2 regions of the Arthrobacter sp. NPDC057388 genome follow, and region 2 is predicted to be linked to the other one. Evidence: riboswitches for the same ligand, from Rfam matches in the RefSeq annotation. Region 2 holds a riboswitch; the other holds the start of a gene.
The links. Region 2 has a riboswitch for glycine ahead of cycA (D-serine/D-alanine/glycine transporter). Riboswitches for the same ligand answer to the same signal wherever they lie in the genome.
Positions count from the first base shown of each region.

Region 1: another riboswitch for glycine. It lies ahead of gcvP (aminomethyl-transferring glycine dehydrogenase); the one in region 2 lies ahead of cycA (D-serine/D-alanine/glycine transporter).

Region 1 is NZ_JBHVBL010000009.1:118,259-134,155, reverse strand. Features, by position in the region: gene ACFUTU_RS06900 (APC family permease) at 1-1,020, opposite strand, end outside; gene ACFUTU_RS06895 (agmatine/peptidylarginine deiminase) at 1,033-2,043, opposite strand; gene ACFUTU_RS06890 (nitrilase-related carbon-nitrogen hydrolase) at 2,055-3,101, opposite strand; gene ACFUTU_RS06885 (Dps family protein) at 3,349-3,828, shown strand; gene ACFUTU_RS06880 (MFS transporter) at 3,931-5,484, opposite strand; gene ACFUTU_RS06875 (TetR/AcrR family transcriptional regulator) at 5,551-6,090, shown strand; glycine riboswitch at 6,197-6,295, shown strand; gene gcvP (aminomethyl-transferring glycine dehydrogenase) at 6,473-9,322, shown strand; gene gcvT (glycine cleavage system aminomethyltransferase GcvT) at 9,336-10,484, shown strand; gene gcvH (glycine cleavage system protein GcvH) at 11,134-11,517, shown strand; gene glyA (serine hydroxymethyltransferase) at 11,514-12,848, shown strand; gene ACFUTU_RS06850 (L-serine ammonia-lyase) at 12,961-14,373, shown strand; gene ACFUTU_RS06845 (TspO/MBR family protein) at 14,409-14,981, opposite strand; gene ACFUTU_RS06840 (lipid II:glycine glycyltransferase FemX) at 15,133-15,897, shown strand, end outside.
Region 2 is NZ_JBHVBL010000001.1:71,031-86,927, forward strand. Features, by position in the region: gene ACFUTU_RS00275 (LLM class flavin-dependent oxidoreductase) at 1-386, shown strand, start outside; gene ACFUTU_RS00280 (NtaA/DmoA family FMN-dependent monooxygenase) at 395-1,825, shown strand; gene ACFUTU_RS00285 (hypothetical protein) at 1,830-1,985, shown strand; gene ACFUTU_RS00290 (alpha/beta fold hydrolase) at 2,076-2,852, opposite strand; gene ACFUTU_RS00295 (methylenetetrahydrofolate reductase) at 2,995-3,816, opposite strand; gene purU (formyltetrahydrofolate deformylase) at 3,813-4,754, opposite strand; gene cycA (D-serine/D-alanine/glycine transporter) at 4,751-6,241, opposite strand; glycine riboswitch at 6,391-6,487, opposite strand; glycine riboswitch at 6,727-6,827, shown strand; gene gcvP (aminomethyl-transferring glycine dehydrogenase) at 6,978-9,830, shown strand; gene gcvT (glycine cleavage system aminomethyltransferase GcvT) at 9,840-10,988, shown strand; gene gcvH (glycine cleavage system protein GcvH) at 11,023-11,406, shown strand; gene ACFUTU_RS00325 (L-serine ammonia-lyase) at 11,474-12,886, shown strand; gene lipA (lipoyl synthase) at 12,927-13,946, shown strand; gene ACFUTU_RS00335 (MOSC domain-containing protein) at 13,970-14,542, shown strand; gene ACFUTU_RS00340 (3-hydroxyacyl-CoA dehydrogenase family protein) at 14,548-15,513, opposite strand; gene ACFUTU_RS00345 (SDR family NAD(P)-dependent oxidoreductase) at 15,546-15,897, opposite strand, start outside.

The sequences.
Region 1 (15,897 bases), on a different contig from region 2:
CTGCAGCGACGCCGCCGAACTGGACAGGACCGCCAGCGACATCAGGATGGCGAACGGGCCCATGATGGGCGATGCCAGCGCGGTGAAGACGTTCGCGTGGTTCTCCTCGTTGTTCAGGCCGATCCCCGTGTCCCCGACGCCGGCGAACATCATGGTGGCGATGGTCACCAGCAGGTAGATGCCCAGGACGACGACGGCGGTCAGGGTGCCGGCGAGGCCGGCGGTCTTCTTCCCGTTGGCGGTTTCCTCATTGACCGTCAGGCACACGTCCCAGCCCCAGTAAACGAAGATGGACAGCGAGATGCCCGCCGCGACCTGTCCGAAGGTCTCGATCTTGGTCACGTCGAACCAGTCCCAGCTGAACGGGATGGCCGTGCTGGACGTGGACCAGTTGGCGAACGCCATGGCCACGAAGAGGCCCAGAACCAGCAGCTGGAAACCCACCAGGCCGTACTGGACAAGCTTGGTGGTGTGCAGGCCGCGGTAGCTGACCCAGACGGCCAGGGCCACGAACACGAAGCAGGTCAGCACGTTCAGCGGCTTGTTGGCGGCAAGGTCCGCGAGGTCCGGGGAACCGGTCAGCTGCGCCAGGAAGAGGTAGAAGAAGTCCACCGCCACCCCGGCGAGGTTGGACAGCACAATGATGTTGGCGGCCAGCAGGCCCCAGCCGCCCATCCAGCCAACCCAGGGCCCGAACGCCTTGGTCACCCAGGTGAACGTGGTGCCGCTGTCCGGTGAGTCCGCGTTCAGCTCCCGGTAGGCGAGTGACACGAGGATCATGGGGATGAAGCCGATGAGGAAGATCACCGGCAGCTGAAGCCCCGCCTCGTTCACCGTGGGACCCAGGGCGCTGGTCAGTGTGTACGCCGGCGCGATCGTGGAAATGCCCAGGACGACGACGGCGAGGAGCCCGAGCTGCCCGCCCTTCAGGCCCTTCCCGGTGATGCCGTGGGCTGCTTCGCCGGCCGAGGAAGCGCTCTTGCCGCCCGGCTGGATGCTTTCACGCGTGGTTTGGCTCATGTGTGGCCCTTTCTAGATGGCAGCGGGCTGCTGCTGGGTGATGCAGTGGATCCCCCCGCCGCGGGCGAAGAGTTCGCGGGCGTCGATGCCCACAATCCTGCGTCCGGGATATGCGTCCGCGAGGATGCGGAGCGCCTTCTCGTCGTTGGGGTCAGAGAAGGTGCATGCGATGACTCCGCCGTTGACCACCACATGGTTGATGTAGCTGTAGTCCACGAAGCCCTCCGGGTCCGTCAGGGCGACGGGCGCCGGGACTTCGATGATGTTCCATTCCCGGCCGGCAGCGTCCGTGGTGGCGGACAGGAAGCTGATGATTTCCTGGCTTACCTCGTAGTCGGGGTGGGCAGGATTCTGCTGTGAATGGACCAGCAGGGTGCCGGGGGAGGGGATGGCTGCGACGATGTCTACGTGCCCGCGCGTTCCGAACCGCTGGGAGTCACGGGTGAGTCCGCGGGGCAGCCAGATCACCTTAGTGGCGCCGATGGTCCTGGCCAGTTCGGCCTCGATTTCGGCTTTGCTGACTCCGGGATTGCGGCCCGGATCCAGCTGCACGGTTTCGGTGACCAGCACCGTTCCCTCGCCGTCCACCTGGATGCCGCCGCCCTCGTTGACCAGCTCGGACACGAGGTGCCGGGCGCTGGCCCGGCCTGCCACCTCGGCGGCGACCAGCGAATCCTTGTCCCACCTGGCCCAGTCCTGCGCGCCCCAGCCGTTGAAGACCCAGTCGACAGCACCCAGGGCGCCGTTTCCGTCCAGAACAAACGTCGGGCCGATGTCGCGCATCCACGCATCGTTGAGTTCCGCCGTCAGTACCTCGACGGCGGGGGACAGGTAGCGGGCGGCGGTGCCGACGTCGGACGGGTCCACCACCATGGTGACCGGTTCAAACTCAACGGCGGCATTCGCGACGGCGGCCCAGACCGACCGGGCGGCGTGCGCCGCCTCCGCGGTGTCCCCGAGCGTGTAGCCGCCGGTGGGGAACGCCATCCAAAGCCGCTCCTGGCGGGCCGTCTCGGCCGGCATGCGCCAGGTGCTCACGCGTGTGCCCCGGCCGCGACAAGCCCAGCCGCCGCACTGGGTGTGCCGAACGGCTCCTCGGTGCGGACCGGTTCGGTGAGCCGGGCATAGGTGTCCGGGCGGCGGGTGGTGAGGAACGGGAAGAGGGTCAGCCAGTCCTTGCGCTGGTCCAGGTCGAGATCGGCCACGAGGACTGCGGACTCGTTCCGGGGTGCCTGGACCAGGATGCGGCCGTACGGGTCCGAGATGAAGGAGGAGCCGTAGAAGTTCAGGCTGCCCTCCTGGCCCCAGCGGTTCGGAACCACCATGAACAGGCCGTTGGCGATGCCGTTGCCCACGATGACCTGCTGCCACAGGGGCTGGGTGTCAAAGTCCGGGAACAGCGGCTCGGAACCGATCGCCGTCGGGTACACCAGGAGCTCAGCGCCGCTGAGGGAGTACATGCGGGCCAGCTCCGGGAACCACTCGTCCCAGCAGGTGGGCATGCCCAGCCGGGCGCCGCCGAGTTCTGCCGGGGCGTGGACCCGGTAGGCGTCCTCCGCCTCGGGGCCCTGCCGGAAGAACTTGTCCTCGTAGTATCCCGCGGTCACCGGGATGTGCAGCTTGTGCGTGCGGGCCAGGAGCTCGCCGGAGGGGGAGACCAGGATGGAGGTGTTCAGGCCAAGGCCGTCATCCGAGCCGTCCGGGTTGGCCGCGCGCTGGTAGAGCGAGGCATGGACGGTAATGCCGTTCCGGCGGGCGGCCTCTGCTGCGAAGCGGAAGGTGGGGCCGGTCAGCAGGTCCTCCGCCGTGTCGGAGGGGCGCGGGCGGTGCTGGCCCTGCAGGGACAGGTCATTTTCGGGGATCTGGTCGGCCGGGTAGCGGGAAAGTGTGAGCTCGGGCAGGAACACCACCGTGGCACCCAGCCGGGCGGCCCGGTCAATGCCGTCGTTGAGTTCCGCGCGGAGTGCGGCGGCGCTGCTGTGCCAGCGGTGCTGCACGAGGCCCACCCTCAGGGCAGGGCGTCCGGACGGCGCTGTCCGGGCGAGGGAGGCGGGCGCGTTGAGGCAGGTTATTTCGATCATGATGATGATTACTCCAGTGAGACGACCGTCACTAAATGAATGACGTTCATTTAGTATGCACGTGCGATGCCGGCGTGGCAAGGGTTATTTGAATGCCGATCATTTATGACCCCGTCCGCTCGCCGCACGGAAGTTGGGCGCCCGCGGAATTAGTAAGTAAGCTGATCGTGAAATTCGGCCTCTGGTGCTCCCCGGCCCGGAGCGCCTGCGGTAGCGTCGAAACCACTGGACCATTCGAGGAGGATTCATGAAGGCTTCACCGACACTGACCAACAACATGCAGGCCGTCCTGACGGACCTGATCGAGCTGCACCTCCAGGGCAAGCAGGCGCACTGGAACATCGTTGGCACCAACTTCAGGGATCTGCACCTCCAGCTGGACGAGATTGTCACTGCCGCCCGGCTCTTTGCGGACGACATCGCGGAGCGCATGCGCGCCCTGCATGCCCTGCCGGACGGGCGCAGCGCCACCGTGGCAAAGTCGACGAACCTTCCGGCGTTCCCGGAGGGGCTCATCAATACGAAGGATGCGATTGACCGCATCGTGGCCGCCCTGGAGGCGGCGGTCGGCACCATGCGCAAGGTTCATGACGAGGTCGACGAGGAAGACCCCACCACCGCCGACCTGCTGCACACCTTCATCGAGAAGCTGGAGCAGTTCGCGTGGATGACCGGCGCCGAGAACATGAAGGCGTCGGCCAGCGTGACGCAGCCGGACAGCAAGTAAGCGACCGGGCAGTTTATTACCCGCGCCGATTGTCATGGGCGGCCCTGGAGGGATTCCTCCGGGGCCGCCCGATTTTGTGCCCGCTACTTCGCCCGGTCCCGACTACTTCGCACGCGGGATGCGGCGGAGTACGACGGCGGCAAGCACCGACGCTCCTGCCATCAGCACCAGCCCAATCGCCGCTGTGATGTGCACGCCGGAGTCAAACGCCGTCCGGGCAGCGGCCGTGACCGCCTCTGCCAGCGGTGCCGGCAGCGACCCGGCCAGCTCCACCGCCCCGGCGAGGGTTTCCCGGGCCTGGTCTGCCGACGCTGCTGTGGACACCTGCGCAACGGCCGCCGGCAGGGCGAGGTGCTGCTGGTATGACGCGGTCAGGATCGACCCCAGGACCGCCGTGCCCAGGAGGGACCCCACTTCGTAACCCGTCTCCGAGATCGCCGCTGCGGCCCCGGATTTCGCCGCCGGCGCAGCCCCCAGGATCAGATCGTTCGAGATGGTCTCGGCGGATCCCACACCTACGGCCAAAACGAGGAGGGCGGCAAGCAGCGTGGCGGGTCCGCCGTCGTGATTGCCGAATGCGACGAGGCAGTAGCCGGTGGCGCCCAGCGCCAGTCCCGAGGCCACCACAAAGCCCGGCCGCACCCTCCGGACCAGCGGAACCACCAGCAGGCCGGCCACCACCATTGCCGCCAGCGCGGGCACCATGGCGGTACCGGACTCGGACGGTGACATGCCTTCGAGCAGCTGCAGGTGCTGTGCCAGGAACAGGATGAAGCCGTTGTAGGAGAACAGCGACAGGATGTTTGCCGTAATTGCCGCGCTGAATACTGGGTTCCGGAACAGGGAAATGTCCAGCATCGGGGAAGCCAGGGCGTGCTGGCGGCAGACGAAGAGAAGGCCCATGACCAGGCCGAATGCCATCACGCCGAAAGCGGCCGGGCCGGGGCCGTGCGTGGCCAGTTCCTTGATGCCGTAAACCAGCGGCACCATGGTCAGCATTGACAGCACCACGCTGGGGGTATCCACGCGTCCCGGTTTCGGATCCTTGGACTCCGGAATGAGGAAGCGGCCGAGGATCAGCGGCGGCAGCATGATGGGCACGGCCACGAGCAGGACCGCGCCCCACCAGAAATGCTCCACCAACCAGCCGCCAAAGATCGGCCCGAGTGCCGCGCCCCCTGAAAAGCCCGCGGCCCAAATGGCCACGGCCAGCCGACGCCTGCCCGGCTCCTGGAAGATGTTGCGGATCAGGGACAGTGTGGACGGCATGAGCATGGCGCCGAAGAATCCCAGGGCGGCGCGGCCCGCAATAAGCCATTCAGCGCTCGGCGCGAAGGCTGATGCCGCGGAGACCGCCGCAAACCCTGAGATGCCGGTCAGGAGCAGCCGGCGGCGCCCGATCCTGTCGCCCAGACTTCCCATTGCCACGAGGAGTCCGGCCAGGACGAGTGCGTAGGCGTCCACCACCCACAGGAGCTGCACGCCCGAGGGGTCCAGGCTGCGGGCGATCGCCGGAAGGGCAAACGTCAGCGCGGTATTGTCCACGGCCACCAGGAGCACGGGGAACATGAGCAGGGCCAGGGCGAGCCAGTCTCTTTTGGATGAAGTCCGGTTGGCCTCGGCGGGCAGCGGGGCGAGGACGGAATGAGTGGTCATGAAATAACTATACCGTCCGGACGGTACAGTTATAGCCTTCAGTCCGAAACGGGCATGATGGAAGCCATGCCCAGAAAACCGGTCGCCCGCGGCGCAGTCCTCGATGCCTTCGAATCCCTGCTGATCGAGGTGGGGGAGCGCGCCGCCACCCTCGATGCTGTGGCCGCCCGCGCCGGCGTCTCCAAGGGCGGGCTGCTGTACCACTTTCCGAACAAGGAAGCACTGATCGGCGTCCTGCTGGACCGGTTGGATGAATTCGCGGAGGCGGACGCGCAGGCCATGGCCGCAGCCCCGGAGGGAGCTGCCGCCTACTTCATCAGGTCGTCCGTCTGGGCTGACACGCCGCTGGACCGTGCCATCGTGGCCGCCACGCGGCTGGCCGAGGTCGCGCACGAGGAAACCCGGCGCCGGTTTGCCCACATCCAGCAGCGGTGGCTGGACGAGATTGCCCGCGACGTGGGGCCGGGCCTGGCCAAGGCGGTCCTGTACATGGGCGACGGGCTCTACTTCAATGCCATGCTGTCCGTCGGGCCGGCGGCAACGCCTTCCGAGACCGCGGCCGACGTCGAAAGCCTCCTCGCCGCGCTCGACCGGCTGCGGGGGTAGTCCCGCTGCTGCCGGGCTACCGCCGCGGTTTGCGGACGCGAACCCGGCGTAGGACAATAGCCTCTGTGACGACGACAGCTGTCACCGCTCAATTTAATAAAGCCTTTGATCTGCGGCGGGAGAGTCCTGCAAGTAGGTACAAGCAGGCGCCGTAGGAGCAAAACCTCCCCAGGAATCTCTCAGGCCCACGTACCGCCGCGGCAAGGCAACTCTGGAGAGCAGCAGGCTGCCCGCTGGAATGTCCGCGTTCGCGCGGACGGTTCAGGGCGTGCTGTGCTCACCGACGGTGCAAGCGGACACGAGTGTCCGCGGAATCTCTCAGGTCCAATACAGAGCGGGGAGGAACCCGAATCAATGTGGCGTACCCTGCGCCGCCTTAGTTATGGAGTTCCTTTTGACCGTTAGTTCAGCCTCCTCGTCCTTCGTCGACCGGCATATCGGCGCCCGCCGCCAGGCCGACGTCGAAGCCATGCTCAAGGCCGTCGGCTATGACACCGTCGACGCCCTGGTTGACACGGCAGTCCCCAACGACATCCGCCAGGACTCCGCGCTCCAGCTTGCCCCCGCGCTGAGCGAAGTTGAGGTCCTGGCCGAACTCCGGAAGCTCGCGGCCAAGAACAAGACCGCGGTTCAGATGATCGGGCAGGGCTACTACGACACCGTGACGCCGCCGGTGATCCGCCGCAACATCCTCGAGGCCCCGGCGTGGTACACCGCGTACACGCCGTACCAGCCGGAGATCTCGCAGGGCCGGCTTGAGGCGCTGCTGAACTTCCAGACCATGGTCCAGGACCTGACGGCGCTGCCCATCGCGAACGCGTCGCTGCTGGATGAAGCCACGGCCGTGGCCGAGGCCGTGCTGCTGATGCGCCGGGCCAACAAGAAGAATGACGGCAAGACCGTCCTGGACGCGGACTGCCTGCCGCAGACCATCGCCATTGTGAAGGGCCGCGCCGAGGCGCTCGGCTTCGAGGTGGAGGTCGCGGACCTGTCCCAGGGGCTGCCCGACGGCGAGATCAACGGCGTCGTGCTCCAGCAGCCCGGCGTCTCGGGCCGGGTCTTCGACCATTCCGGCGTGATCGCCGCCGCCAAGGAACGCGGCGCACTGGTGACCGTGGCCGCGGACCTGCTGGCCCTGACCCTGATCACGCCTCCGGGCGAGCAGGGCGCCGACATCGCCGTCGGAACCGCCCAGCGCTTCGGCGTTCCCCTGTTCTATGGCGGTCCGCACGCCGCCTACATGGCTGTGCAGAAGGGCCTCGAGCGCTCCCTGCCGGGCCGGCTCGTTGGCGTCTCCAAGGACAACGCCGGTGTCCCTGCCTACCGCCTCGCGCTGCAGACCCGGGAGCAGCACATCCGCCGCGAGAAGGCCACCTCCAACATCTGCACCGCCCAGGCGCTGCTGGCCATCGTCGCCTCGATGTACGCCGTGTACCACGGTCCGGAGGGCCTGAAGGCGATCGCCGAGACCACGCACGGCCACGCCAGGACCCTTGCCGCGTCGCTCAAGGCCGCCGGGCTGGACGTCCTGCACACCAGCTTCTTCGACACTGTGACGGTTTCGGTTCCGGGCAAGGCCGGCGCCATCATCGCCGCCGCCGAGCAGAAGGGCATCAACCTCCGCAGCATCGACGCCGACACCGTCGGCATCTCGGCGGATGAAACCACGACGCCGGCCGTCGTCGCCGACGTCCTGTCCGCCTTTGGTGCCACCGCCGTGGAGGCGACTGGCGGTTTCGCCTTGGACACCGCCGTCGAGCGTTCCTCCGCGTACCTGCAGCACCCGGTGTTCAACACGCACCGTTCGGAAACCCAGCTGCTGCGCTACATCCGCAGGCTCTCCGACCGCGACCTGGCCTTGGACCGGACCATGATTCCGCTGGGTTCGTGCACCATGAAGCTGAACGCGACCGCCGAGATGGAGGCCATTTCCTGGCCGGAGTTCGCCTCGATCCACCCGTTCGCCCCGGATTCCCAGACCGCGGGCTGGCGCGAACTCATCGGCGGACTGGAAGCCGACCTCGCCGAGATCACCGGCTACGACCAGGTGTCCATCCAGCCCAACGCGGGGTCCCAGGGCGAGCTCGCCGGCCTGCTGGCGATCCGCGGCTACCACCTCTCCCGCGGTGAGGGACAGCGCAACATCTGCCTGATCCCGGCCTCGGCGCACGGCACCAACGCCGCCTCCGCCGTGCTGGCCGGCATGAAGGTGGTCGTCGTGGCTACCGCCGCTGACGGCACGATCGACCACACGGACCTGTACGCGAAGATCGAGGCCAACAAGGATGCACTCTCGTGCATCATGATCACCTACCCCTCCACCCACGGCGTGTACGACGGCGACGTCCGCGAAGTCTGCGACGCCGTCCACGCCGCCGGCGGACAGGTCTACGTCGACGGCGCCAACCTCAACGCCCTCGTCGGCCTGGCCCAGCCCGGCAAGTTCGGCGGCGACGTCTCGCACCTGAACCTGCACAAGACCTTCTGCATCCCGCACGGCGGCGGCGGACCCGGCGTCGGGCCGGTCGCGGCGAAGGCACACCTGGCACCGTTCATGCCGGGTGACGCCGCTACCTGGACCGAAGGCAACGACGTTCCGATCTCCGCTTCGCGCTTCGGCTCCGCCGGCGTCCTGCCGATCTCCTGGGCGTACGTGAAGCTGATGGGCGGGGCCGGCCTGACCGAGGCCACCAAGTCGGCGCTGCTGGCTGCCAACTACGTGGCGGCAAGCCTGAACGACTTCTTCCCCGTGCTCTACACCGGCGAAGGCGGCCTCGTGGCGCACGAATGCATCCTGGACCTGCGCGCCCTGACGGCCAAGACCGGCGTCACCGCCGAGGACGTGGCCAAGCGCCTGATTGACTACGGTTTCCACGCCCCCACGCTGGCGTTCCCGGTGGCCGGCACGCTGATGGTGGAGCCCACCGAATCCGAGGACCTGGGCGAAATCGACCGGTTCATCAAGGCCATGATCGCCATCCGCGGCGAGATCGACCAGGTGGCGAACGGCGACTTCACGGTGGAGAACAGCCCGCTGCGCAACGCCCCGCACACTGCGGCAGCTGCCATCAGCTCCGACTGGGACCGCGCCTACCCGCGCGAGCAGGCCGTCTTCCCCGGGCACACGCACAAGCAGGACAAGTACTTCCCGCCTGTGGGCCGCATCGACGGCGCCGCCGGTGACCGGAACCTGGTCTGCTCCTGCCCGCCCCTCGAAGCGTTCGAGAACTAGAGGAATCCGCTCAATGACTGAGAACTACACTGCCCTTTACGAGGAGCACAAGAAGCTCGGTGCTTCGTTCACCGACTTTGGCGGCTGGCAGATGCCGTTGAAGTACGGCTCGGAACTGGCCGAGCACCATGCCGTCCGTAATTCGGCCGGCATCTTCGACCTCTCCCACATGGGCGAAGTCTGGGTCACCGGCCCGGACGCTGCCGCTTTCCTGGACTACGCCCTCGCCGGCAAGATCTCCGCCATGGCCGTCGGCAAGGCCAAGTACTCCCTGATCTGCGACGCCGACGGCGGCATCATCGACGACCTCATCGTCTATCGGCGGCCGTCCGCGGCTGAAGGCAGTGACCGCTTCCTGGTAGTGCCCAACGCCGGCAACGCCAAGGTGGTGGCCGAGGCCCTGGTGCAGCGGGCCGCCGGCTTTGACGCCGCCGTCGAGGACGCCTCCGCCGGCACGTCACTGATCGCCGTGCAGGGCCCGAAGGCCGAGGAGATCCTCCTCCGCCTCGTCCCGGCGGCCCAGCACGAGCTGGTCACCGGGCTGAAGTACTACGCCGCCGTCGAAGTGCCCTTCCTGGTGGGCGGGGCGAGCCGGAACCTGCTGCTGGCCCGGACCGGGTACACCGGCGAGGACGGCTTCGAGATCTTCGTGGAGAACGACGGCGCCGCCGCCCTTTGGCAGTCGATCGTCGCCATCGCGGATGAGGGGGAGCTGACGCCCGCGGGCCTCGCGTCCCGTGATTCGCTCCGTTTGGAGGCCGGCATGCCGCTGTACGGCAACGAGCTTTCCCTCGAGGGCGACCCGTTCGCCGCCGGCCTGGGCCCGGTCGTCGCGCTGTCCAAGGAAGGCGACTTCGTGGGCAAGGCCGCGCTGGCTGCCAAGAAGGAAGCCGGGGCGGGTTCCACCTCGGGCCGCAAGCTCGTAGGCCTCAAAGGCCTGGGCCGCCGCGCCGGCCGCGGACATTACCCGGTCCTTAAGGACGGCACGGTCGTCGGCGAAGTCACCTCCGGCCAGCCCAGCCCCACCCTCGGCTACCCGGTCGCCATGGCCTACGTCGACGTCGCCTACGCCGAACCCGGCACGGCCCTGGACATCGACCTGAGGGGCAAGGCGGAGCCGTTCGAAGTCGTCGCACTGCCTTTCTACAAGCGCTCAAAGTAGCCCGGCCGAACCGCTGGTTGAGCCTGCCGAAACCCTCGCGGTTCCACTCGGCTCCAGGACCGGCGGGCCCCAGTTTTCACGCGTGCTGCTCCTTCGTCGCTTTGACGCACGCTTTCGAAAACCGCGGCCAGCCGGCCCTTCGAGGGCATGTCACCTTGGGTGACAATCACGGCACAGCGACAGCCAGGATGAGTGCATCGAAAGCCAAAGGTGCTGGGGGAGGGGCCGCCGTCGGACGCGTTCTCTCAAAACCCGACCGCCGGTGTATGCCCTCGCCAAGCTCGATCATTGGGGGTCGAGCTTGCCGAACCGGCGCTCTGGCTTGCCTGGTACGGGGCTGTTGCAAGTTTCGCTCCGGAAACTGGTGGCCCCGAAAACTGAACGTCACTACGGCGGGTGAGGGGTCTCCGGAAGCGTGCTCCCCACCGTCCCCCTGGCCTCGCAGGCTCGGCCAGGGAACCCGGACGGCGTGGGCCCAGCACGCGGAGGAGTTCCCCTCACCCGCCACCCAGGCCACGCGCGCGGTGCGGGGAGGAGTTCCCTCACCCGCCACCCAGGCCACGCGCGCGGGGTACGGAGGAGTTCCCAGGCGCCACCCAGCCACACACAACTGTTTTTGTCCGCGAGTTTCACGAGCAAAGGAAAATAAATGGCAAAAGTTGCCGCTGAACTGCAGTATTCCGAGGAACACGAATGGGTTTCCCGTGAGGACGGGAATGTGGTGTCTATTGGCATCTCCGCCGTGGCCACAGACGCCCTCGGCGACATTGTTTACGTGGACCTGCCCGAGGTGGGGTCCGCGGTGACCGCGGGGGAGACCTGCGGCGAGGTTGAGTCCACGAAGTCGGTTTCGGACCTGTACGCCCCGGTGACGGGAGAGGTCACGGAGATCAACTCCACGGTCATCGAGGACCCTGCCCTGATCAACAGCGACCCGTACGGGGCCGGCTGGCTGTTCAAGGTGGCGGCCGAATCTGAGGGCCCGCTGCTCTCTGCCGAGGAGTACGCGTCCAAGAACGGCGGCGAGCTGTGAGCGGCGCAGGTGCCGCAGGCACAGAAACAGTCGCCTTCACCCAGGTCGTGTCGCCGAGCCTGAACGCGGATCTCGCGGAGCTGGATCCGGAGATCGCGGCAAAGATCGACGACGAACTTGGGCGCCAGCGCACGGGCCTGGAGATGATTGCGTCGGAGAACCACACGGCGGCTGCGGTGATGCAGGCGCAGGGGTCGGTGCTGACCAACAAGTACGCCGAGGGGTACCCGGGCAAGCGGTACTACGGCGGCTGCGAGCACGTTGACGTGATCGAGCAGCTCGCGATCGACCGGGTCAAGGCCCTGTTCGGTGCCGGGTACGCGAACGTGCAGCCGCACTCCGGTGCGCAGGCGAACGCCTCGGTGATGCACGCCCTGATCACGCCGGACGACACCATCATGGGCCTGAACCTCGCCCATGGCGGGCACCTGACGCACGGCATGCGGATCAACTTCTCCGGCAAGCTCTACAACGTGGTCCCGTACCAGGTCCGTGAAGATGACCACCGGATCGACATGGCCGAGGTGGAGCGCCTGGCCCAGGAGCACAAGCCGCAGCTCATCGTGGCCGGCTGGTCTGCGTACGCCCGGCAGCTGGACTTCGCCGAGTTCCGCCGGATCGCCGACTCCGTGGGGGCTTACCTGATGGTGGACATGGCGCACTTCGCCGGGCTCGTCGCCGCAGGCCTGCACCCGTCACCGGTCCCGCACGCGCACGTCACCACGTCCACCACGCACAAGACCCTCGCGGGTCCGCGCGGCGGGATCATCCTGACCAACGACGCCGACGTTGCCAAGAAGATCAACTCGGCTGTCTTCCCTGGCCAGCAGGGCGGGCCGCTGGAGCACGTGATCGCGGGCAAGGCCGTGGCCTTCAAGATCGCCGCGTCCCAGGAGTTCAAGGAACGCCAGGAGCGGGTGCTCGCCGGCGCCCGGATCCTCGCCGAGCGCCTGGTCCAGCCCGACGTCACGGCCAAGGGCATCTCGGTGGTCTCCGGCGGTACGGATGTGCACCTGGTTCTGGTGGACCTGCGGAACTGTGAGCTCGACGGGCAGCAGGCTGAGGACCGCCTCGCTGCCATCGACATCACCGTGAACCGCAACGCCGTGCCGTTCGATCCGCGCCCGCCGATGGTCACCTCCGGCCTGCGCATCGGCACTCCGGCCCTGGCCACCCGCGGTTTCAGCGAAGCCGCCTTTGCCGAGGTCGCGGACATCATCGCGGAGGCACTGACCGCCGACGCCGATGCCGACCTGTCCGGACTGCGCCGCCGCGTGGAAGCCCTCGCCGAAGCCCACCCCCTCTACCCTGGCGTCGCAAACCTCGCCTGACCTGTAGGGTGGAGTTTTTGTCCAGATACCGCGGGTTGAAGGCCCTTTTGAGGCCATTATCTGTACAAAAACTCCACCCTCTACCGACCCCATGCCTAGTTAGGATTGATTTATGGCCGTTGGAGTCTTTGATCTCTTTTCCATTGGGATCGGGCCCTCGAGTTCCCACACGGTGGGTCCGATGCGTGCCGCTGCCGTCTTCGCCGGCGAGCTCAAAGCCAGCGGAAAGCTGGACAGCGTGGCGTCGCTGCGGGTGGATCTGTACGGGTCGCTGGCGGCGACGGGGCACGGGCATGGGACCATGACGGCGGTGCTGCTGGGCTTGGAGGGGTATCACCCGGAGCTGATCCTGCCGGATGAGGTGGAGGAGCGGTTGGCGTCGATCGCGGAGACGGGGATCCTGAACCTGGCGGGGTCGGTTCCGTTGCCGTATGGCGTGGAGGACATGGTGCTGCGGCCGCTGACGGTGCTGCCGCGGCATACGAACGGGATGACGTTCACGGTCTTTGATGTGAACGGGGCGGAGCTGCAGAAGGCGACGTTCTTCTCCGTTGGGGGCGGGTTCATTGTCCGCGAGGGCGAGGAAGAGGCCGCGCAGCAGGAGCTGGACGAGTCGAAGAAGGACCTGCCGCTGCCGTTCCGGACCGCGGCGGAACTGCTGGGGCACTGCCGTGCCCAGGGCCTGTCGATTGCCGACGTCATGCTGGTCAATGAGTGCGCGTCCCGGTCCGAGGCGGAGATCCGGGAGGGGCTGCTGCACATTTATTCGGTGATGGAGGGCTGCGTGCAGGCCAGCCTGAAGCGGGAGGGGCTGCTGCCGGGCGGTCTGAAGGTCCGCCGTCGGGCCCCGGACTGGCATGAGCGGCTGCTGAAGGAAGGCCGTGGCCACGGAGGGGACTACCGGGACCCGAAGTACTGGCAGGAGTGGGTGAACCTGATCGCCCTGGCCGTGAACGAGGAGAACGCCTCCGGCGGCCGCGTGGTCACCGCCCCGACGAACGGGGCGGCCGGGATCATCCCCGCCGTGCTGTACTACGCTTTGCATTTCGCGCCGGGCATGGAGAACGCGACGCAGGAGGACCGCGACGACGTGGTGGTCCGTTTCCTGCTGGCCGCCGGCGCGGTCGGGGTGCTGTACAAGGAGCAGGCGTCGATTTCGGGTGCGGAGGTGGGCTGTCAGGGCGAGGTGGGGTCGGCGTCGTCGATGGCTGCCGCCGGGCTGGCGGAGGTGATGGGCGGGTCCCCGGCGCAGGTGGAGAACGCGGCGGAGATCGCGATGGAGCACAACCTGGGCCTGACCTGTGATCCGATCGGCGGGCTGGTCCAGGTCCCGTGCATCGAGCGGAACGCGATCGCCGCGGCCAAGGCGATCAACGCCGCGAAGATGGCGCTCTGGGGCGACGGTTCGCACCGGGTCTCGCTGGACGAGGTCATCGTGACCATGCGCGAAACCGGCAAGGACATGAGCTCCAAATACAAGGAAACGGCGATGGGCGGCCTCGCCGTCAACGTCGTGGAGTGCTGATTCCAGCACCGCCGGTTGAGCCCGTCCGGACGGGACTAGTTGTTGGCGGCCGCCCAGAGGTTCAGGCTTGTGGCAAAGACCACCCACGACAGGTAGGGCAGCATCAGCAGACCGGCCGTGCGGCGGATCGGGCCGAACAGGAGCACGGTGGCGGCCACAGCCACGGCCAGGGCAAGGATGATGCCCAGCGCCAGCCAGAGCGCAGGCGAACCCCAGGCCGGGTACAGCCCGAAGAACACGGGCGTCCACGCCAGGTTCAGGGCAAGCTGCACGCCGTAGACCCTGAGCGCAGCCCTGCGGCGCGGGCTGCGGCTCCGCCAAACAAGCCATGCAGCCACCGCCATGGCTGTGTACAGCGCGGTCCAGACGGGCCCGAACACCCAGTTGGGCGGAGACCACGGCGCCTTGTCGGCCGTTTCGTACCAGCCGGTGACGTTGCTGATGGTCGCCTGCGAACCCAGCCAGGCCACCAGGGCGGAGGCCGCCAGGAACCCCAGGAGGCCGGCAATTTCGACGGCGGTGCGCCGCCGTGCAGGTGGCACGGCACCGCCCCTGGTTGCGGCATCTGTTCCCGTTCCCGCGGCCGGCGCGCGGTCCCTGCTCGTCATCTCCCTACACTTGCCAAGGGCGCAGGCGGAGTCAAGATTCTGACCAGGATCACGTGCCCGTGTCGAGCGGGCCGGGAGCCCTGACGGATAGACTTGAGGCTGCTTCTCCGGCATCTGCACGAAACGTAAGCGAAGATTGGACACGGCACACTTGCGAGAATTCACTGCCCGCTTTGCCACCTCCGAAGAGGTTGCCAACTGGGACTCCCACGTCACCGCGAATCCGAACGGCGGAAACCTGCTGCAGTCGGAGGCCTTCGCCGAGGTCAAGCAGCACTTCGGCTGGAAGACCCTGCACCTCGTCTACGAGACCGCTGACTACACGAGCTACAACCTGGTCCTGGAAAAGAGCTTCCCGGTGCTGGGCAAGCTCTGGTACCTCATCAAGGGACCTGATGTGGCCGCCGTCGAGGACATTCCGGGCATCGCCGCAGCCAACGCCGAATTCGTCAAGCGCGCACGGCTGGGGGTCTTCGCCATCAAGATCGAGCCGGACATCATCCTCAGCGACGTCGCCCGCGAAGTCATCGAGGGGGCAGGCCTCGTCAAGACGCACAACCTGCAGCCCAACGACTCCACGGCCCTGCTGGATATCTCCCCCGAGGAGAACCAGCTGCTCCGCAACCTCCACTCACGGGGACGGAACGCCGTCCGGCGCGCCATCCGCGAGGGCGTCGAGGTTCACAACGTGGACCCCAGCGAGGAAAACTTCAAGGCCATGTACGCCCTCATGACCGACACCGTCCAGGCGAAGTCCCAGGTGCGCGTCCGCGAATACGACTACTACCGGCAGTTCTGGACGAACTTCATCAAGCGCGGCCAGGGCAGGCTTATGTTCGTGTACGAAAACGGCGTTCCCTCGGTGGGTGCCTTCGTCATCAACTACGGCCGCAAGGGCACGTACAAGGACGGCGGA
Region 2 (15,897 bases):
CCGCGGCCATCATCGCCGAGCTCGACGTCGTCCTCGACGCCCGCGGGCAGAGCGCCGCCGGCAGGCTCGCCGAACTGGATGCGCACACCCCGTGGCAGAGCAGCCGTGCACGGTTCGTTGGCACCGCGGCGGAGCTCACCGAGCTGCTGTCCGCCGTGTTGGAAACCGCCGACGGCGTGCGCCTGCACCCGGCAGTGCTGGATGTGGACCTGGAGGAGCTGGCCCAGCTGGTGCTTCCCGCCCTGCGCAGCCGGGGCCTGCTGGCCCCGCAGCAGCCTGGTTCCACGTTCCGGGACCTGCTCGGCCTGCAGCGCCCGGTTAGCCGGTATGCCGCTTCGCCCGCTGCGCCAGCAACTGTTTTCGCATTGTCCGCGGCCGACCACTAGGGAGACCCATGACAGACACACACATCGGCAACGGCTTCGTTCCCTCCGGCCGGCTGCAGCTCGGCGTCTTCTTCCAGGGCGTGAACTCGGGCACCGTCTGGAAGTCGGCCGAATCGGGATCGCAGACGGACTTCGAGTCCTTCCGCCGCATCGCCCAGACCGCGGAACGGGGCCTGTTCGCAGCGTTCTTCCTCGGTGAGGGGCTGCGGCTCCGCGAGCACCTCGGCCGCCCGCACGCGCTGGACGTCGTGGGCCGGCCTGACGCGCAGACCATGCTGGCCGCCCTGGCCTCCGTGACCAAACGGATCGGCCTGGTGGCCACGCAGAACACCACATACAACGACCCCGCCGACCTGGCACACCGGCTCTCCTCGCTGGACCTGCTCTCCGGCGGCCGCGCTGCCTGGAACGTGGTCACCACGGACAACGCCTGGACCGGCGCGAACTTCCGCCGCGGCGGCTACCTGGACCACTCCGACCGGTACGTCCACGCCGAAGCGTTCGTCACCACGGCCAAGCGGATCTGGGACTCCTGGGAGGACGGCGCCATCGCCGCATCCGCCACTGCTCCCGCGTGGGCCTCGCCCCGTTCGGCCCGGCCCGTGCGCCACGAAGGGCAGCACTACACGGTGGACTACGTGGCGAAGCTCCCTCGCAGCGCCCAGTACCGCCCGGTGCTGTTCCAGGCCGGCGACTCACCGGAAGGCCGCGACTTCGCGGCCCGGCAGGCCGACGTCATCTTCTCCGCCCACCCGCGGCTCGACGACGCCCTCGACTTCCGCCGCGACATCGTCCGGCGCACGGTCAACGCCGGCCGCGGCGCGAACGACGTCAAGATCATGCCCGCCAGCGAGTTCATCCTCGCCGCCACCCCGCAGGAGGCACTCGAGAAGAAGAACTGGGTGCGAAACCTGCAGATCGGGCCCGAGCAGGCCATCGCCTACCTGGAACAGTTCTGGGGCCGCGAGCTTCAGGCATTCGATCCGGACGGGCCGCTGCCCGAGATCGACCCCGTGGTGGAAGAGACCTCCGAAACCCGCGGCAGCGGATTCCACGGAGCCAAGGCCAAGCAGCTGGCGGACCAGTGGCGCGCCGAAGCCAGGGACAAGGGACTGAGCATCCGGCAGTTCGTCTCGGCCCGGACCAGCCGCGGGGACTCCAGCTTCACGGGCTCCTACACCGAGGTGGCGGACCGGCTGGCGGAATATGCCCGCACGGGTGCCGTGGACGGCTTCAACATCTCGCCGTGGCTGATCCCCACCGGCCTGGACGACATCGTTAACCACCTCGTCCCGGAGCTGCAGGAGCGCGGCGTCTACCCCACCGAGTACGCAGGCAACACTCTGCGCGAGAACCTCGGGCTTTCGACGCCGGTCCGGCAGGCGGACTCGGGGCAGCACACCGCCGTCGGGAACACCGCCGTCGGTCTGGAAGTCTAGGCTTGTGGACGGCGGCCGTGGCGGTGACGACCGCGCCGTTGAAGACCGGGTGTCGGGCCTCGGCGGGTCGAACAACGGCGGGCCGAAGTGGTCCGGGCACACCGATGCCGCCGCCGAAACCATCCGGCTCCAGCTGACTGTTGCTGAGCTGCTCCTCTAATGGCTTCTCGACTGCTCCGTAGGTGCCCTTTTCGCGCCTCATAAGGGCCTCTACAGAGCAACGGATTGGAATTTTCTGGCCGTACCGCTGTCAGCGCGCAGCTCCAGCCGGGACCGCCAGGGACAGGAAGTCCTCGATCCAGGTCTGCATCCGGGCGTCCTCCAGATGCAGACGGTGCCTGCCGCCGTCGACCCGGATTAGCTGCGCATCCGGAATCCGCCCGGCCATCTCGGCGGCGTTGGCAACCGGTGCCAGGGCGTCCTCGCTGCCGTGAATGACCAGGGCCGGGGCCTGGATTGAGGAAAGAACGTCCCAGGCATCGTGCAGGCGGCTGGCCCGGAAGTGCCTGCTCTTGACCGCTGCGGAGGCCTGAACCCGGAAGAACGCAGCTACAACCGCAGGATTTTGCTCGACAAAGCCGGGGCTGAAGAACAGCGGCGCCATGCGTGCAAGGTCCCCGCTGGTGAGCGCGGCTGTGGCCGCAGCGGTCCGGGCCGGCCCCCTGGCGTCGCCGGCACTCGTGGCCGCCAGGATCAGGGACGCCACCCGGTCGGGGAAGTCCACGGCCATCCACTGGGCAGCGCGGCCACCCATCGAGTGCCCATAGACGTGAGCCCTGCGGACACCGGCAGCATCCAGAACAGCAACGGCATCTGCCGCGAAGGCCGGCGTGGTGTAGTTTTCCGCGCTGCCTTCCGAGCTGGCGCCGATGCCGCGGTGATCGAAGCGGATGACCCGGAACGAACGGGCCAGACCAGGAACCACCGGGTCCCAGCCGGCCATTCCCGTCGCCTGGCCAGCCACGAGCAGCAGGGGTTCCCCGCTGCCTTCCTCCGTCCAGGCAAGCTCCGCGCCGTCTTCGGTCACGGCCTTTTTCAACGTCGGGGTCACCTGTTCAATGTACCTTCGCCCGGGTGCGGCCAAAATAAAAGGCGCGAACGTAGAGTTGCGGCCCCGATTCCGGGCGGAAATGGGGCCGCAACTGTCCGTTCGCGCCGTGATTGGGGGCTCAGGAGGCCTTCGCGCCTGCCTTTGCGCTCCAGTCCATCGCGGGCTGGGTTTCGACGTTGTTGAAGGTGTAGAGGTGGATGCCGGCGAGTGCGGGTTCCGTGACGGCCAGCTCGGAGACCAGCGACCCGGAGGAGTAGCTGCCGGCATTCAGGAGCCTGCGCGCGAGCGGGCCCTTGCGGTTCAGGAACTTCAGCGACGGACCGACGCCGATCTTGGTGGCCAGCGAGATCAGCTTCGCCCGCGGCACGGGCCCGGCCACTCCCGCCCAGATGGGAAGGTCAACGCCCTCACGGCGGAGCAGTTCCGCGTACCAGCCGACCCTGGCCGCCGAAAAGCACATCTGGGTGACCACGTTCGAGGCCAGATGCTGCTTTTCGAGCAGCGCATCGAGCATGTGCAGCTCGTTGTGCTTCGGATGGCCTTCCGGATATCCGGCCACGCCGATGGCCATGGTCCCGCCGGTCAGTTCGGCGATGTCCTCCATGAGACGGAAGCTGTTGCCATAGGGGCCGGCGGCTTCGGCAGCATCCCCTCCGATGGCGAAAACCTCCGTGATTCCCGCGGCCTCGCAGTCGCGGAGCAGGCCCGCGAGCTGGGCCCGGCTGCCGAGGCCCCGCGCGGCCAGGTGGGGTATCACGCTGTAGCCGAGCCCGCCCAGCTGGACGGCGGCCCGCACAGTGGACTCCGGCCCGTGGTGCGGCAGGCAGGTCACCGTCAGCGTGGATCCGGCAGGAACGTGAGCCTGGACTTTGGGAATGATGCCGTCCGTGGGAATGATCTCCAGGCGTACCGGGAATGGGTTGAATCGCTCGTTTGTCACCGCAGGATGACCGTCCGGTTCCCGGAGAGGATGATTCTTCCCTCGGCGTGCCAGCGGACGGCATTCGTCAGGGCCTTGCACTCCGCGTCCTTGCCCACCGACACCAGGTCCGCGGGAGTGAAGGTGTGGTCGACCTCGATCACCTGCTGCGCGATGATCGGCCCCTCATCCAGCTCTGAATTGACGTAGTGCGCTGTGGCGCCGACGGTCTTGACGCCGCGCTCGTACGCCTGGTGGTAGGGCTTGGCACCCTTGAAGCTGGGCAGGAACGAGTGGTGGATGTTGATGGCCCTGCCGGCGAGCCGTGCGGTGGCGGAGTCGCTGAGGACCTGCATGTAGCGGGCCAGGACCACGAGTTCGACGTCGAGCGCCTTCACGAGTTCCAGCAGGGCAGCTTCCGCTTCGGGCTTGGTAGCTGCTGTCACGGGGATGTGGTGGAACGGGATTCCGTGCCAGGCCGCGAGCCCCGCCAGGTCAGGGTGGTTGGACACCACGGCTGCGATCTCCACCGGGAGTTCGCCGCTGCGGGTGCGGACCAGCAGGTCGTTGAGGCAGTGGTCGTACTTGGAGACCATCACCAGGATGCGCTGCCTGCGGCTATGCCGCTCCAGGCGCCAGTCCATGTTCCACTCGTCGGCAAGCGGCGCGAAGCTTTCGCGGAGCTGTTCGACGGCGGGCTGTTCGACGGCGTCCGTGTCACCAGCGGTTTCGCCCGGGGCGGCGGCTGAGGCGAAGTGCACCCGCATGAAGAAGTGCCCCGCGCTCCGGTCGCCGAACTGCTTGAGGTCCACGATGTAGCACTCCTGCTTGAGCAGGAAGTCCGCGACCGACTGGACGATCCCCAGGGAGTCCGGGCAGTGGAAGGTGAGCACAAACTCCCCTGCACCTGGCTGCCGGGCCTGGCCCGCCGTCGTCGGCTTTTCCTCGATGGTGATCATCCCTTGACGCTTTCCTTCTCCTGGAACTGGCTGTCCGCACCGTTGCGGGCGGTGTTTTCCTCGGCGCGCAGCTCGTCCTGGAAAGCCTCGTAGCGGGCAATGTGGGCCGGCCGGCGGCGCAGCACCAGCCAGGCAGCACCGAGGAGGACGAACCAGACGGGCGTGACCAGCAGTGCGGCCAGGGTGTCCGGCTGGGTGGTGAGCGTCCACAGCACGAAGCCGAAGAACGCGAAGACCGCCCACACCATGGGAATGCCGCCGGGCATCTTGAACTTGGAGGCGCTGTGCAGGTGCGGGCGCCGGCGGCGGAAGGCGATGTAGCTGGCGAGGATGATCGACCAGACGAAGACGAAGCAGACGGCGGAGACGGTGGTAACCATGTCGAACGCCTTGCCGACGTCCTGGCCGGCGTACATGAGCACCACACCGGAGAGCAGCAGCACGCAGGACAGGAACAGGGCGTTGTTGGGTACCTTGCGGCGGGACAGGCTGCGGAAGACGGCCGGCGCGTCACCTTCCTCCGCGAGGCCATAGACCATGCGCGAGGTGGAGTAGATGCCGGAGTTGGCCGAGGACATCGCCGAGGTCAGCACGACGAGGTTGACCACCGTGGCGGCGGCTCCGAGGCCGGCCAGCGAGAACATGGCAATGAAGGGGCTGTGGCCGGCGGCGAACTGGGTCCAGGGCGTGACGGACATCAGGATGATGAGGGCGCCCACGTAGAAGAGCAGCACGCGCACCGGAATGGAGTTGATGGCCTTGGGCAGGTTCCGCTCCGGGTTCTTGGCTTCGGCGGCCGTGGTGCCCACCAGTTCGATGCCCACGAAGGCGAACACGGCGATCTGGAAACCGGCCACGAAGCCCATGAATTCATTGGGGAAGAAGCCGCCGTGGCTCCACAGGTTGGTGAAGCTGGCCTGCCCGGAGTCGCTCTGGAAGCCGATGAAGATCATGAACATGCCTACGATGATCAGGGCGGCGATGGCGATGATTTTGATGAGGGCGAACCAGAATTCCGTTTCGCCGAAGGCCTTGACGGTGGTCAGGTTCAGCAGGAGCAGGATGGCCACGGTGGCCAGGCCCGGGATCCAGAGCGGCAGTCCCGGCCAGAGCTCGCGGGAGTACCCGGCGATCGCTATGACGTCCGCGATGCCGGTGATCACCCAGCAGAACCAGTAGGTCCAGCCGGTGAAAAAGCCGGCCCAGGGGCCCAGCAGGTCGGCGGCGAAATCGCTGAAGGACTTGTAGTTGAGGTTGCTCAGCAGCAGTTCGCCCATGGCCCGCATGACGAAGAACAGCATGAAGCCGATGATCATGTACACGAAGATCACCGACGGCCCGGCCGCGGAGATTGTTTTGCCCGAACCCATGAACAGGCCGGTGCCGATGGCGCCGCCGATGGCGATCAGCTGGATGTGGCGGTTGCTCAGCTGCCGTTCCAGTCGCGGAGCCTCCCCGGCCGGGGACGCAGAAGGGTGAATCGTCATAAGGAACTCCATTGTTCAAGTGGCACCAAATGGCCACACTGACAGGGTTCCTCCCCGCTCTGTACTGGACCTGAGAGATTCCGCGGACATGGATGACCGCTTTGCACCTTCGGTGAGCCCGGGCACGCCGGGCTGCTTTTCAGAGTTGCCTCGCCGCGGCGGTACGTGGGCCTGAGAGTTTCCTGGGGAGGGTTTGCTCCTACGGCGCCCGCTGATGTACCGGCAGGGCTCTCCCGCCGCAGATCGTAAGCGTTTTCAGTTATGAATTCGGCGTGCCGACGGCGCCCGGCCTGTCCGGCGCCTGCCGGTCAGCCCAGTCCCGCTGGCCACCGGTTCAGTGTGGTCTCGGTCACGAAGAATTGTCAAACCCGGCTCCCCGGGCCCTTCATGGGCAGCGCCGCAGCGGTTTGGCCCGGCCCCGTTTTGGCATTCGGCGCCGAGTGCTGTACTGTGTGAGCCGAATCACCCACATCTTCATAGCCTTTCGAACCGTGGCGGGAGAGTCCTCCCAGTCATCCATCGGGCAGGCGCCGTAGGAGCAAATCCTCCCCAGGAATCTCTCAGGCCCCAGTACCGCCGCGGCGAGGCAACTCTGGAAAGCAGCCAAACTTTGGTTTGGCTCACCGACGGTGCAAGCGGACACGACTGTCCGCGGAATCTCTCAGGTCCAATACAGAGCGGGGAGGAACCCAACCCATGCCGTGCCACCCGTGGCCGGCCAGACCTGGAGTTCCTCATGACGATTCAATCCCTTCCGTCAACGTTTGCCGACCGGCATATCGGCGCCCGCCGCCAGGCCGACATCGACACCATGCTCAAGCACGTCGGCTACGACACCGTCGACGGCCTGGTTGACGCCGCCGTTCCGGCACCCATCCGCCAGGAAAACGCGCTGCGCCTCACCGCTGCCCTGAGCGAAGTCGAGGTCCTGGCCGAGCTCCGCCGGCTCGCGGCCAAGAACAAGACCGCCGTGCAGATGATCGGGCAGGGCTACTACGACACCGTGACGCCTCCGGTGATCCGCCGCAACATCCTCGAGGCCCCCGCCTGGTACACCGCGTACACGCCGTACCAGCCGGAGATCTCCCAGGGCCGGCTCGAGGCGCTGCTGAACTTCCAGACCATGGTCCAGGACCTGACCGGCCTGCCGATCGCCAACGCTTCCCTGCTGGATGAAGCCACCGCCGTGGCCGAGGCCGTGCTGCTGATGCGCCGCGCCAACAAGAAGAACGACGGCAAGACCGTCCTGGACGCGGACTGCCTGCCGCAGACCATCGCGATCGTCAAGGGCCGCGCCGAGGCGCTCGGCTTCGAGGTGGAGGTCGCGGACCTGTCCCAAGGGCTGCCCGACGGCGAGATCAACGGCGTCGTGCTCCAGCAGCCCGGCGTCTCGGGCCGGGTCTTCGACCATTCCGGCGTGATTGCCGCTGCCAAGGAGCGCGGCGCGCTGGTGACCGTGGCCGCGGACCTGCTGGCGCTGACCCTGATCACGCCTCCGGGTGAGCAGGGGGCCGACATCGCCGTCGGAACCGCCCAGCGCTTCGGCGTTCCGCTGTTCTTCGGCGGCCCGCACGCCGCCTACATCGCCGTCCGCGCCGGCATGGAGCGCACGCTTCCCGGCCGCATCGTCGGCGTCTCCAAGGACAACGCCGGCGCCCCCGCCTACCGGCTGGCGCTGCAGACCCGGGAGCAGCACATCCGCCGCGAGAAGGCCACCTCCAACATCTGCACCGCGCAGGCCCTGCTGGCCATCGTGTCGTCCTTCTACGCCGTTTACCACGGCCCGGAGGGCCTGAAGGCGATCGCCGAGACCGTGCACCACAACGCCCGTGTCCTGGCCACCGCCCTGAAGACCGCCGGCCGCGAACTGGCCAGCGAGACCTTCTTCGACACCCTCACCGTCCGCGTGCCGGGCAAGGCCGCCAAAGTCATCACCGCCGCCGAGGCCCGCGGCATCAACCTCCGGCACATCGATGAGGACACCGTTGGCGTCTCCATCGATGAGACGACGACGGCGGAAACACTTTCCGCCGTAGCCGTCGCCTTTGGCGCCGGTCCGGTCGGGGACGCAGCCGGGTTCGAACTGCCCGAGTCCGTGCTCCGCACCTCGGACTACCTGCAGCACCCGGTGTTCAACACGCACCGCTCCGAAACCCAGCTGCTGCGCTACATCCGCAAGCTCTCCGACCGCGACCTGGCACTGGACCGCACCATGATCCCGCTGGGCTCCTGCACCATGAAGCTGAACGCCACCGCCGAGATGGAAGCCATCTCCTGGCCCGAATTCGCCTCGATCCACCCGTTCGCCCCGGACTCCCAGACCGAGGGCTGGCGCGAACTCATCGGCGGTCTGGAAGCCGACCTCGCCGAAATCACCGGCTACGACCAGGTGTCCATCCAGCCCAACGCCGGGTCCCAGGGCGAACTCGCCGGCCTGCTGGCGATCCGCGGCTACCACCTCTCCCGCGGCGAGGGACAGCGCAACATCTGCCTCATCCCCGCCTCCGCGCACGGCACCAACGCCGCCTCGGCCGTGCTGGCCGGCATGAAGGTGGTCGTCGTGGCCACCGCCACCGACGGCACGATCAACCACACGGACCTGTACACCAAGATCGAGCAGTACCGGGACGTTCTCTCGGCGATCATGATCACCTACCCCTCCACCCACGGGGTGTACGACGGCGATGTCCGTGAGGTCTGCGACGCCGTCCACGCCGCCGGCGGACAGGTCTATGTCGACGGCGCCAACCTCAACGCCCTCGTCGGCCTGGCCCAGCCCGGCAAGTTCGGCGGCGACGTCTCGCACCTGAACCTGCACAAGACCTTCTGCATCCCGCACGGCGGCGGCGGACCCGGCGTCGGACCCGTCGCAGCCAAGGCACACCTGGCACCGTTCATGCCGGGCGACGCCAACAGCGCTTCGTCCGAGGGTGGAGTGGACCGGCATGGCGTTGCCATCAGCGCGTCGCGGTTCGGCTCTGCGGGCGTCCTGCCCATCTCCTGGGCCTACGTGAAGCTCATGGGCGGCCAGGGCCTGACCGAGGCCACCAAGTCTGCCCTGCTCGCGGCGAACTATGTCGCTTCCCGTCTGGATGAGTTCTTCCCGGTGCTCTACACCGGCGACAGCGGGCTCGTGGCGCACGAGTGCATCCTGGACCTGCGCGGCCTGACGGCCAAGACCGGCGTGACCGCCGAGGACGTGGCCAAGCGCCTGATCGACTTCGGCTTCCACGCGCCCACGCTGGCGTTCCCGGTGGCCGGCACCCTGATGGTGGAACCCACCGAGTCCGAGGACCTGGCCGAGATCGACCGGTTCATCGACGCGATGATCACCATCCACGCCGAAATCCAGCAGGTCGCCAACGGCGACTTCACCCTGGAAAACTCGCCGCTGCGCAACGCACCCCACACGGCAGCCGCCGTCGTCAGTTCCGGCTGGAACCGTTCCTACCCGCGCGAGCAGGCCGCCTTCCCGGTGCCTTCGCTCCGGCAGGACAAGTACTTCCCGCCCGTGGGCCGCATCGACGGCGCCGCCGGTGACCGCAACCTGGTCTGCTCCTGCCCGCCCCTTTCCGAGTTTGAAAACTAAGGACTTCCCATGACCGAGAACTACACCGCCCTCTACGACCAGCACAAGAAAGCCGGCGCATCCTTCACCGACTTCGGCGGCTGGCAGATGCCGCTGAAGTACGAATCGGAACTCGCCGAGCACCACGCCGTCCGCAACGCCGCCGGCCTGTTCGACCTCTCCCACATGGGCGAAGTCTGGGTCACCGGCCCGGACGCCGCCGCCTTCCTGGACTACGCCCTGGCCGGCAAGCTGTCCGCCATCGCGGTCGGCAAGGCCAAGTACTCCCTGATCTGCGACGCCGACGGCGGCATCATCGACGACCTGATCTCCTACCGCCGACCGTCTCCGACAGAAGGCGAGGACAAGTACCTCGTGGTCCCCAATGCGGGCAATGCCACCAAGGTGGCCGCAGCACTCGCCGAGCGCGCCGCGGACTTCAACGTCACGGTCGAGGACGCCTCCTCGGAGATTTCGCTGATCGCGGTGCAGGGGCCCAACGCGGAGGCCATCCTCCTGCAGCTGGTCCCGGCCGAACAGCATTCCCTGGTGACGGACCTGAAGTACTACGCGGCAGTCGAGGTGCAGATCGCCGTCGGCGGAACTGCGCGGGACCTCCTGCTGGCCCGCACCGGCTACACCGGCGAGGACGGCTTCGAGATCTACGTGCCCAACGCCGAGGCACCCCGGCTGTGGGAATCGCTGCTTGAGGCCGGCGAAGGGCACGGGCTGGTCCCCGCCGGCCTCGCCGCCCGCGACTCGCTGCGCCTGGAAGCCGGCATGCCGCTGTACGGCAACGAGCTCTCGCGCCGCGTGAACGCCTATGCGGCAGGACTCGGTCCGGTGGTTTCGCTGGCCAAGGAAAGCGACTTCGTCGGCAAGGAGGCGCTGGCCGCACTCAAGGCAGCCGGCGTCGGTTCCACCATCGGCCAGAAGCTCGTGGGCCTCAAGGGTACCGGCCGTCGCGCGGCCCGCGGCCACTACCCGGTGCTCAAGGACGGCACGCTGATCGGTGAGGTCACCTCTGGCCAGCCCTCCCCCACCCTTGGCTACCCGGTCGCCATGGCCTATGTCGACGTCGAACATGCCGAGGTGGGCACGCTGGTGGATGTCGACCTCCGCGGGAAGCCCGAGCGCTTCGAAGTCGTCGCACTGCCGTTCTACAAGCGCCAAAAGTAACCATCCACGAACTTCTAGATACAAAGGAATTGATATGAGCAAGGTTGTTGCCGAACTGAAGTACTCCGCCGAGCACGAATGGGTCGCCGTCGACGGATCCGGGCCTGTGGGGATCGGGATCTCCGCCGTGGCCGCCGACGCCCTGGGCGATATCGTGTACGTGGACCTGCCCGAGGTGGGTGCCACCGTCACGGCAGGCGAAACCTGCGGTGAGGTGGAATCCACCAAGTCCGTCTCGGACCTGTACGCCCCGGTCACGGGCGAGGTCACGGAGATCAACGACGGTGTCGTCGCGGACCCGGCCCTCATCAACAGCGACCCGTACGGCGCCGGCTGGCTGTTCAAGGTGGCCGTCACCGACGAGGGCCCGCTGATGTCGGCCGAGGAATACGCAGCAGCCAACGGCGGCGAACTCTAGCCCCGGCCTCACTCCCCTTAACCTCCCCAGCCCGAACCGATCACAACTCTCCAGTTAGGAACCGACCATGGCTGTTGGCGTCTTTGACCTCTTTTCCATTGGAATTGGCCCTTCGAGTTCCCACACGGTCGGGCCGATGCGGGCTGCCGCCGTGTTCGCGGAGGAGCTGAAGGCCTCGGGGACGTTGGCGGACGTGGCGTCGCTGCGGGTGGATCTGTACGGGTCGCTGGCGGCGACGGGGCACGGGCATGGGACCATGACGGCGGTTCTGCTCGGCCTGGAGGGGTACCACCCGGAGCTGATCCTGCCGGATGAGGTGGAGGAGCGGCTGGCGTCCATCGCGGAGACGGGAATCCTGAACCTGGCGGGGTCGGTTCCGTTGCCCTATGGCGTGGAGGACATGGTGCTGCGGCCGCTGACGGTGCTGCCGCGGCACACGAACGGGATGACGTTCACGGTCTTTGATGTGGACGGGGCGGAGCTGCAGAAGGCGACGTTCTTCTCGGTCGGGGGCGGGTTCATTGTCCGCGAGGGCGAGGAAGAGGCCGCGCAGCAGGAGCTGGACGAGTCGAAGAAGGACCTGCCGCTGCCGTTCCGGACCGCGGCGGAACTGCTGGGGCACTGCCGTGCCCAGGGCCTGTCGATTGCCGACATCATGCTGGTCAATGAGTGCGCGTCCCGGTCCGAGGAGCAGATCCGGGAGGGGCTGCTGCACATTTATTCGGTGATGGAGGGCTGCGTGCAGGCCAGCCTGAAGCGGGAGGGGCTGCTGCCCGGCGGGCTGAAGGTCCGCCGCCGTGCCCCCGACTGGCATGAACGGCTGCTGAAGGAAGGCCGTGACCACGGAGGGGACTACCGGGACCCGAAGTACTGGCAGGAATGGGTGAACCTCATCGCCCTGGCCGTGAACGAGGAGAACGCCTCCGGCGGGCGGGTGGTGACCGCCCCGACGAACGGGGCGGCTGGGATCATCCCCGCCGTCCTCTATTACGCGCTGCACTTCGCGCCCGGGATGGAGAACGCGACCCAGGAGGACCGCGACGACGTGGTGGTCCGGTTCCTGCTCGCCGCCGGCGCCGTCGGGGTGCTGTACAAGGAGCAGGCGTCGATCTCGGGTGCGGAGGTGGGCTGCCAGGGCGAGGTGGGATCGGCGTCGTCGATGGCCGCCGCCGGCCTGGCCGAGGTGATGGGCGGGTCCCCGGCGCAGGTGGAGAACGCGGCCGAGATCGCGATGGAGCACAACCTGGGCCTGACCTGTGACCCGATCGGCGGGCTGGTGCAGGTCCCGTGCATCGAACGGAACGCGATCGCCGCCGCCAAGGCGATCAACGCCGCCAAGATGGCGCTCTGGGGCGACGGTTCGCACCGGGTCTCGCTGGACGAGGTCATCGTGACCATGCGCGAAACCGGCAAGGACATGTCCTCCAAATACAAGGAAACGGCGATGGGCGGCCTCGCCGTCAACGTCGTGGCCTGCTGATTTTGCACTCCTGCTGATTTAGGACTACGGAAAGAGAACCATGACACTGGCACCAGAAGGCCGGAAAATGCTGCGGATCGAGCAGCGCAACGCGGCCACCCCGGTGGAACGCAAACCGGACTGGATCAAGGCCAAGGTCCAGATGGGCCCGGAATTCGTCGGCCTGAAAAACCTGGTCAAAAAGGAAGGCCTGCACACCGTCTGCGAAGAGGCCGGCTGCCCCAACATCTTCGAATGCTGGGAAGACAAGGAAGCCACCTTCCTCATCGGCGGCTCCGAATGCACCCGCCGCTGCGACTTCTGCCAGATCGACACCGGCAAACCCTCCCCCGTGGACCGGTTCGAACCCACCAAGGTCGCCCGCTCCGTGCAGTCCATGCAGCTGCGCTACGCCACCGTCACCGGCGTCGCCCGCGACGACCTCGAAGACGAAGGCGTCTGGCTCTACGCCGAAACCGTCCGCAAGATCCACGAACTCAGCCCCGGCACCGGCGTCGAACTCCTCATCCCGGACTTCTCCGGCAACCCCGACCACATCAAAGCGATCTGCGACTCCGCCCCCGAGGTCTTCGCGCACAACGTCGAAACCGTGCCCCGGATCTTCAAGCGCATCCGCCCCGCATTCCGCTACGAACGCTCCCTGGACGTCATCACCCAGGGCCGGAACCTGGGCATGGTCACCAAGTCCAACCTCATCCTGGGCATGGGCGAAACCCGCGAGGAAATCTCCGAAGCGCTCCGCGACCTGCACGCCGCGGGCTGCGACCTGATCACCATCACCCAGTACCTCCGCCCCTCCGAACGGCACCTGCCCGTGGACCGCTGGGTCAAACCCCAGGAATTCGTCGACCTGCAGCACGAAGCCGAAGAGATTGGCTTCCTCGGCGTCATGTCCGGGCCCCTGGTCCGCTCCTCCTACCGCGCCGGCCGGCTCTGGGCCACCGCCATGCGCAAAAAAGGCCGCGACATCCCCGCCGAACTCGCCCACATCGCAGACGGCATCCAGGACTCCGGCACCACCCGCCAGGAAGCCAGCACCCTCCTCAAAAGGCCGGCCTGAAACCGCGGGTATAGCGTTGTTGCATGACCGAAACCTACAGATACGACGTTGAGGTCCTGCATCTGCTCGTGTCGCCTGGCCATGCGTATTTCGGCCGTGCGCGGGACGGCGCCGCTGACGTGCCGACGACGGACGCCGAGCAGGTCGAGGTGGTGGCCGGCAAGGGCATCGTCGGGGACAGGTTCTTCGGCAAGGCAGCGCACATGGACGCCGCCGTCACGCTCTTCGCGGTGGAAGCGCTCGAGGCCATCGCCGAAGAACTCGACGCCGGTCCCTTCGATCCCCTGCTGACCCGGCGCAACGTGATCCTCCGGGGCGCCCACCTGGCCCCGCTCCTGGGCCAGGACTTCACATTGGAGTCACAGGGCAATGTGGTGCGGTTCAGGGGCGGACGCCCCGCCCACCCCTGCGCCTGGATGGACAGGATGCTCGCGCCCGGCGCGCATGCCGCGATGCGCGGGCGCGGCGGCATGCGCTGCCATGCGCTTTCCGACGGCGTGCTGCACCGCGGGCCTGCGGTGCTGGTCAGTCCCGTGCCGCTCCAGCCCGGGCAGGCGGGCGTTCCGAGCGTGCTGCGGCCAGGCCGGCTGCCGTAGCGCTGTTACAGCCCCGGCGCCTGCCCCAGCTCGGCCCGCAGCTGCGAAAGCCGGGCGTAGGCGCTGTCCCGGTAAGCGACGAGGTCATCCCGGCTGGCGGGGTCGATGTCCAGGAACCCTCGGCCGGTTTTCAGCCCGAGGTTGCCTTCCTCGACCGTTGATGTCAGCGCGGCGGGCGGGGAAAACCGCTCGCCGTAAGCCTTCTCCAAGGTCCGGTACGAGGACTCGTAGACGTCCAGCCCGGCCATGTCGCCGATAGCGAAGGGCCCGAAGAGCGCCAGCCGGAACCCGAAGGTGCTGCTGACCACCGCATCGATCTGTGACGGGGCGGCGACTCCCTCTTCCACGATCCGGGCCGCTTCCTTGTACAGCGCGAACTGCAGGCGGTTGGCCACGAATCCCGGAGTGTCGGCCACCCGGGCCGGAGTCTTGCCAAGGGACCGGATGAGCTCTTCGGCAAGGTCCATCACGCCGGGCGCCGTCTGCGGCCCGGGGATCAGCTCCACCCCGGGAATGAAGGGCGCAGGGTTCATCCAGTGGACGCCGAGGAAGCGTTCCGGGTTGCTGACCGCCGCTGCCAGTTCCCCGATCGGAATGGCGGACGTGTTTGATGCGATGACCGCCCCGGCGGGCGCTGCCGCGGAGATGCGGCCCAGGATGTCCGCCTTGATGACCCGGTCCTCCGGGACCGCCTCGGCGACGTAGTCCGCCGTCGAAACGGCCTCCTCGATGCTCGCGGCAGCGGTGAGGTTGCCCGCGATCGTGTCGGCGGCACCGGCAGGCAGCAGCCCCCGGGCCTCGAAGTCCCGCGCCTGGTTTACAAGGCGAACGCGGGAGCGTTCGGCGATTTCGCCGTCGACATCCCCCAGCGCCACCCCGTAGCCGTGCAGTGCCAGGACCTGGGCTATGCCGCCGCCCATGTAGCCGGCACCGACCACTGCGGTGGCCGCGATGCTCTGTATGGTTTGCATGTTGCTCCTCTTCAAGACGCCAAACGGGAGGGTCAGCGGATGGTGTAGCCGCCGTCGACGGTCAGCGTGTGACCGGTGATGAGCGACGCCGCGTCGCTGAGCAGGAACGCCACGCCGCCGGCGATGTCTTCGGGTTCCCCGAATCGGCCCGCCGGGATCCGGGAGAGCAGTTCGCTGGCCCAGTCTGGCCGGCTGAGGGTCGATGCCGTCAGTTCCGTCCGCACGAACGTCGGGGCGACGGCGTTGACCCGGATTCCGGCGGCGGCCCACTCCAGGGCCAGGATCTTGGTCAGGTGGATCATCCCGGCCTTGCTGGTGCCGTAGGCCGCGCGCTCCTCGATCCCGACGATCCCCGCCTGGGAGGCGATGTTGACGATGGCCCCG